2 regions of the Caballeronia sp. SL2Y3 genome follow, and region 1 is predicted to be linked to the other one. Evidence: riboswitches for the same ligand, from Rfam matches in the RefSeq annotation. Region 1 holds a riboswitch; the other holds the start of a gene.
The links. Region 1 has a riboswitch for thiamine pyrophosphate ahead of LDZ26_RS11660 (FAD-dependent oxidoreductase). Riboswitches for the same ligand answer to the same signal wherever they lie in the genome.
Positions count from the first base shown of each region.

Region 1 (3,413 bases):
CCCAGTGCGCGCTTTCGTCGAGCCGGTCGCCGTACGCTTCGAGATTGCACGCGCGCAAGGCTTCGCGCGATTCCTCGTCGGTGAAGGTCGTGGCCGGCGACGGATACGACAGCGCCCCGCGCAACGTCCCGATCGGCAGATAACTCTGCTGCGGCACGAACATGAGCTTCGCATCGACGGGCGCGTCGATGGTGCCGTCGCCGAACGGCCACAGGCCCGCGAGCGCGCGCATCAGCGTGCTCTTGCCCGAACCCGACGGCCCGACGACGAGCCAGCGCGAACCCGGCTCGATCGAGACATCCGCCACGCGTGATAGTGGCGTGCCGTTCGGAAGCGCGAGCATGAGACCGGTGGTCGTCAGCGACCGCGTGCTCGTGTAATGCAGGTTGATGCCGCCGCGTTCGGTCGCGGGCGACGTTTCCTCGCGGATATGCGTCGAGCGCATGACGCGCTTGAATTCGCGCAGACGGTTGACGGTGGCGCGCCATTCGACGAGCGTCGAATAACTGTTGATGAACCAGGAAAAGGAATCGCTGACGGTGCCGAACGCCGACGAAATCTGCATCAGCACGCCGAACGAAAACGCGCCCGCGAAGTAGCGGGGCGCGGCGACCATGATCGGAAAGATGATCGCGATTTGCCCGTAGAAGGACAGCACGAAGGTCATGCGCTTCGTGTACTTCATGATGAGCCACCAGTTGTCGCGAATGCGCTGGAAGATGCCCTTGGCGTTGGCGGTTTCGGTGGCGATGCCGTCGTAGAACGCGATCTGCTCGGCGTTTTCGCGCACGCGGATCAGGCCGAAGCGAAAGTCCGCCTCCACTTTCTGCTGCTGGTAGTTGATCGACACGAGCGGATGCCCGACCTTCTGGATGATGAGCGAGCCGAGAATCGCGTAAAGCGCGGCGGCCCACACCATGTAGCCCGGAATGACGAGCGGCTTGCCGAAGAGCGTCAGCGTCAGAGCGCCCGCGAGCGTCCACAAAATGGTGATGAAGGTGACGAGCGTGACGAGCGTCGATAGCAGGTCGAGCGACAGCGTAAGCGTGGTGGTCGCGAAGGATTGCAGGTCGTCGCTGATACGCTGGTCGGGGTTGTCGGCGAGACGGTCGCGTTCGATGCGGTAGAACGCCTTGTCGCCGAACCATTGTTCGAGATACCGGTTCGTGAGCCATTGCCGCCAGCGGAACGCGAGCATCTGCCGCAGATAGCGCCCGTAGACGGCGAGCAGAATGTACGCAAACGCGAGACCGGTGAAGATCAGCAGCAAGTGCGGAAAGTCGCGCACGTTCTTGTTTTGCAGCGCGTTATAAAAGTCCGCGTTCCAGCTGTTGAGCCGCACGTTGATCCAGACGACCGTCATGTTGATCGCGATGATCGCGACCAGAAGGCCCCACGCGACGCCGCGCTCTTCCGAGACCCAGTAAGGTTTGATGAGGCTCCACGCCGATACGTCATCCGCCTTCTGCTGCGTGCTTTCGAGATTCGAGTTGACCATGACCTTGTGTTCGGGTGCGCCGGATCGCCGGCGGGTTGAGACGGTGTCGCTTGCCGTGCGGCGCGCGGCATCGACGTGCGCGCAGCCAGTTCCGGGTTCGCAGATTGTTGTGATGCTGCCTTAACTGTCGCTTAATTCGGCCCGATCGTCCGATGAACCGGTGTTCGGGGCATTGTGCCAGAGTGCCGCCGGCCGCGACCGAAGCGGCACGACGGGAGCGGTGCGGCCGAAGCGGGCAATCCCGGTTTGCAGCGGCTTTGCCTTTTATGCTCTAATGATCTGCGACGAAACAGGGGTGCTTCGCGCGACGTCACTGGCAACGGTGGCCGGCGCGGCGAGGCTGAGAGAGACCCTTTGCACCCGATCCGGGTAATACCGGCGAGGGAAGTTTCCGGAGAACGCGCGTTCGCCGCGCCATTCCTCCAGTCTCTTCCGGTCTTCCTTTTCCGCTCGGTGCGTCTGACGGCCGCCGTGCAGGTCTCTCCTCCGCTGATTCGCCACGTTAGTCAGTTAGTCAATCGGTATGCCGCTTCCTGCGGCGACGCTCGCTTTCGTGAGGCGACGCACGGGACCGGATGAGGAGACATCGGATTGTGAACAGCATGGAACAGGGCGACGCGCGCCGGCCGGACTTCGCGGTAATCGGCGGCGGGCTCGTCGGGCGGCTCGTCGCCTGGCAGCTTGCGGGCGCGGGGCACGGCGTCGCGCTCTACGAACGTGGCGACGAGGCCGGCTCGCAGTCGGCCGCGTGGGTCGCCGCGGCCATGCTCGCGCCGCTCGCAGAAGCGACGAGCGCGGAGCCGCTCGTCGTCGAGCTTGGCGCGGCGTCGCTCGCGCGCTGGCCGAATGTGATCGCGGCATTGCCCGAGCGGGTCTTCTTTCAGCGCAACGGGACGCTCGTCGTGTGGCACGGCGCGGATCGCGCGGAAGCGCCGCTTTTCGAGCGCCGGCTGCGGGCGAACGCCCCGGCCGCGCTGCTCGACGGCGGTTTCGTCAAGCTCGCGGGCGCTCAGGTCGCCGAGGCGGAACCGGCGCTCGGCTCGCGCTTCGCGCAGGGCTGGCTGCTGCCGCACGAAGGCCAGCTCGACAACCGGCAGGCGCTCAAGGCGCTCGCGGCGGGGCTGGCGGCGCGCGGCGTGCGCACGCTCTGGAACACGCCGGTCGATGCCATGCCCGATGCACGCTGGATCATCGATTGCCGCGGTCTCGGCGGCAAGCCCGCGTGGCCCGCGCTGCGCGGCATTCGCGGCGAAGTGGCGCGGGTGCATGCGCCGGGCATCGGGCTCACGCGGCCGGTGCGCTTGCTGCATCCGCGCTATCCGCTTTACATCGCGCCGAAGCAGAACGACGTCTACGTGATCGGCGCGACGGAAGTGGAGGGCGAGGACATGTCGCCCGTCAGCGTGCGCTCGGCGCTCGAATTGCTGAGCGCGGCGTTCGCCGTGCATCCGGGATTCGGCGAAGCGCGCATTCTCGAACTCAACTCGCAATGCCGGCCGACGCTGCCGGATCATCGTCCGGCCATCGTCTGGGACGGCGCGCAGACGCTGCGCGTGAACGGGCTGTATCGGCACGGCTTCATGATCGCGCCCGAAGTGGCCGATGCCGCCTGCGCGCTCGCCGATGCGCTCATCGGAGAAACGGTGCGCGACGCCGCTTCGTTCGCGCAGTTCCGCGCCGATGCCACATGGCCCGAGCTGCTGCACGGCGCATTCGCGGCCGTGCCCGCGTGACAGCATTCAGAGAAAGACCCATGAACATCCACATCAATCAGCGCGAGTTCACCTTGCCCGACGCCGCGACCGTCACGGACGCGCTCGCCGCGTTCGGCGCGAAGCCGCCGTTCGCGGTCGCGCTCAACGGCCAGTTCGTCGCGCGCGGCGAGCACGGCACGAAGACGCTCGCGCCGGGCGAC
Region 1 covers NZ_CP084260.1:2,466,511-2,469,923, reverse strand. The annotation lists gene LDZ26_RS11665 (ABC transporter ATP-binding protein/permease) at 1-1,498, opposite strand, end outside; TPP riboswitch at 1,780-1,902, shown strand; gene LDZ26_RS11660 (FAD-dependent oxidoreductase) at 2,101-3,231, shown strand; gene thiS (sulfur carrier protein ThiS) at 3,252-3,413, shown strand, end outside.

Region 2 (3,413 bases), 1.3 Mb from region 1:
CCCCTTCGCCAGATCCGCCGCGTGCGCCGCGAGCTTGTACGTGATGATGCCTTCCTTCACGTCGTCCTTGTTCGGCAGGCCGAGGTGCTCCTTCGGCGTCACGTAGCAGAGCATCGCCGTGCCGAACCAGCCGATCATCGCAGCGCCGATGCCCGAGGTGATGTGGTCGTAGCCCGGCGCGATGTCGGTGGTGAGCGGCCCGAGCGTGTAGAAGGGCGCCTCGTCGCACCATTGCAGCTGCAGGTCCATGTTCTCCTTGATGAGCTGCATCGGCACGTGGCCGGGGCCTTCGATCATCACCTGGACGTCGTGCTTCCACGCGACTTGCGTCAGTTCGCCGAGCGTCTTCAGCTCGCCGAGCTGCGCTTCGTCGTTCGCGTCGTAGATGGAGCCGGGGCGCAGGCCGTCGCCGAGCGAGAACGAGACATCGTACTGCTTCATGATTTCGCAGATGTCCTCGAAGTGCTCGTAGATGAAGCTCTCCTTGTGATGCGCGAGGCACCACTTCGCCATGATCGAGCCGCCGCGCGACACGATGCCGGTCATGCGGTTCGCCGTCAGCGGCACGTATTGCAGCCGCACGCCCGCGTGAATCGTGAAATAGTCGACGCCTTGCTCCGCCTGCTCGATGAGCGTGTCGCGGAAGATTTCCCACGTGAGGTCTTCGGCTTTGCCGTTGACCTTTTCGAGCGCCTGATAGATGGGCACCGTGCCGATCGGCACCGGCGAATTGCGGATGATCCACTCGCGCGTCTCGTGGATGTGCTTGCCGGTGGACAGGTCCATCACCGTGTCGCCGCCCCAGCGGATCGCCCAGGTCATCTTGTCGACTTCCTCGCCGATGGACGAGCTGACCGCCGAATTGCCGATGTTCGCGTTGATCTTCACGAGGAAATTGCGGCCGATGATCATCGGCTCGCTTTCCGGATGATTGATGTTCGCGGGAATGATCGCGCGGCCGCGCGCCACTTCGTCGCGCACGAACTCGGGCGTGATTTCCTTTGCCGCGTCCTTGCCGAACGCCGCCGCGCCGAACGCCTGGCCGGGATGCTGGCGGCCCATCATCTGCGCGAGCTTCTCGCCGTTCGGGCCGCTCTTGCGCAGGCTTTCGAGGTATTCGGCGCGACGCTGGTTTTCGCGGATGGCGATGTATTCCATCTCCGGCGTGATGATGCCCGCGCGCGCGTAGTGCATCTGCGTGACGTTCTTGCCTGCGACGGCGCGGCGCGGCTTGCGGTGCAGGCCGGGAAAGCGCAGTTCGGCCGTCTTCGGATCGGCGGCGCGCTCGCGGCCGAATTCGCTCGACAGGCCCGCGAGTTCTTCCGTGTCGCCGCGCTTCTCGATCCAGCCGGCGCGCAGCGCGGGCAGTCCCGAGCGGATGTCGATCTTCGCGTCCGGATCGGTGTACGGGCCGGACGTGTCGTACACGTACACCGGCGGATTCTTTTCGCCGCCGAAGCCGTCCGGCGTGTCCGACTGCGTGATCTCGCGCATCGGCACGCGAATGTCGGGCGTCGAGCCGGTCACGTAGACCTTGCGCGAGTTCGGCAGCGGCGCGATGGCGGCGGCATCGACGACGGCGTTTTCCGACAGAAACTTGGGATTGGCATTCATGTGCTGTCTCTCCTGTGGGACGTTTTGACATGCGAGCGTTGCAGCGCTCGGCTGACTCAGGAGCTAAACAGGGAGGAACGAGACGGAAAGGTACGGGTTCGGAAGAAGGAGTCTGATGCGGCGCGACTGTCGAAACCCGAACGCTTCCCTGCGCTGGCATTATCCAGATCAGGTTCAAAGGGTATTTCTCACCCGCGCCGCGCGAGGCGACTGCGCTCGATGAAACCGGCCGCAATCGCGATGCGCAACGCAGGACCCCCGCGTTAGCAGCCGCCACCATACACCGCAGCGTGGCGTGTTGGCAACCATCCGAAAATTCGTCGGGCGATTCGTCGTTCGCGCGGGGCGCTTACTGCATAATGTCGCTCGCCCCGGCCTGCGTGTTTTCCCTGACCGCCCGGCAGCCGCAATCGACGCCCCGCGTCGCCCGCTGTTTCTCTCTGCGCCCGCGTTCGCATCCAACTGTTTCGCCATGTCGTCCTGTCTCGTTTGTCGCGACGCTTTTCTCGCCCGTTCGGTTGCCGTCTGTCGGATCGAAGACACGGCTCGGTCTTGCACGCTGGCCGGATAACACATGTCGAAGCCGCCGCGCTTGCCGTTCTCACTGCCCGATCGTTTTCCGTTTCGCGCGCCGCGTTCGCACAAGGGACAAGTCGCGCTCGCGCTCGCCGTCGTTTATCTCGTGTGGGGCTCGACGTACCTCGCCGTGCATCTGTCGCTCGCGTCGTTTCCGCCGCTTCTGCTTTCCGGCTTGCGCAATCTGTTCGCGGGCATCGGGCTCTTCGTGTTCGCGGCGCGCCGCAAGCCGGTCTGGCCGACGTTGGCCGAAGCGCGCAATGCCGCGCTCGTCGGCACGCTGCTCGTCGGCTTGTCGAGCGGGATGCTCGCCTACGGCATGCGCACCGTCGAGACCGGGACCGCCGCCGTGATGGTCGCCACCGTGCCGCTTTTCGCGACGATCATCGCCGCGCTCACGGGCCGGCGGATTGCAAAGGGCGAGTGGGTGGCGGTCGGGCTCGGGCTCGTCGGCATCGTGCTGCTGAATCACGGCGATTCGGGCTCCGGCTCGACCGCGGGCAGCATCGCGATTCTGTGCGGCGCGATCTTCTGGGCGGGCGGGGCGCACCTGGCGAGCCGCGTGAAGCTGCCGTCGGACCTCTTCATGTCGACGGCGCTGCAGATCGGCCTCGGCGGTTCCATTTCGACGACGGTCGCGTTGCTCTCTGGCGAGCGGCTAACGGGCATCGGCTTCGTGCCGGGGCTGTCGTTTCTGTATCTGATGCTCGTCGGAACGATGGCCGCGTATGTCGCCTACGGCTTTCTGATCCGGCATACGAGCCCGATCATCGCGAGCAGCTGCATGTACGTGAACCCGGTGGTCGCGGTGTTGCTCGGCGCGCTGTTGCTCGGCGAGGCGATCACGCGCTGGACCGTCATTGCGACGGTCGTCATTCTGCTGAGCGTCGCGCTTTCTTTCTGGTTCGATTATCGAAGGCGCGGGTTGGTGTGATCGCGTTTTCGGCGTTCCGTTCGCCTCGCTTGTAAGAACGACGCTCACGCAGCGCTCGAAGGCGCGCACACGCCGCTGTGCTCTTACGCCCCGAACGAATCCTCTAATGAAAGCGGCGGCCTTGCGCGATAAGGCTTCCAGCCGAAGTCGCGCGCTCGCGCACCGCAAAAGGGCACGGCTGTTGCTCCATGTGCGCCACCCGCGAGGCGCGTCATTCCGATGAAACAAAGACGCGTTCCTTTCGGCGAGGACGCGGCGTAGCGGGCCAGCCGCCCGCCGTCCGCAGCCT
Region 2 covers NZ_CP084260.1:935,801-939,213, forward strand. The annotation lists gene thiC (phosphomethylpyrimidine synthase ThiC) at 1-1,614, opposite strand, end outside; TPP riboswitch at 1,742-1,884, opposite strand; gene LDZ26_RS04375 (EamA family transporter) at 2,189-3,124, shown strand.
Region 2: it holds a riboswitch for thiamine pyrophosphate, as region 1 does, so the genes downstream of both, thiC (phosphomethylpyrimidine synthase ThiC) here and LDZ26_RS11660 (FAD-dependent oxidoreductase) in region 1, are expected to answer to the same signal.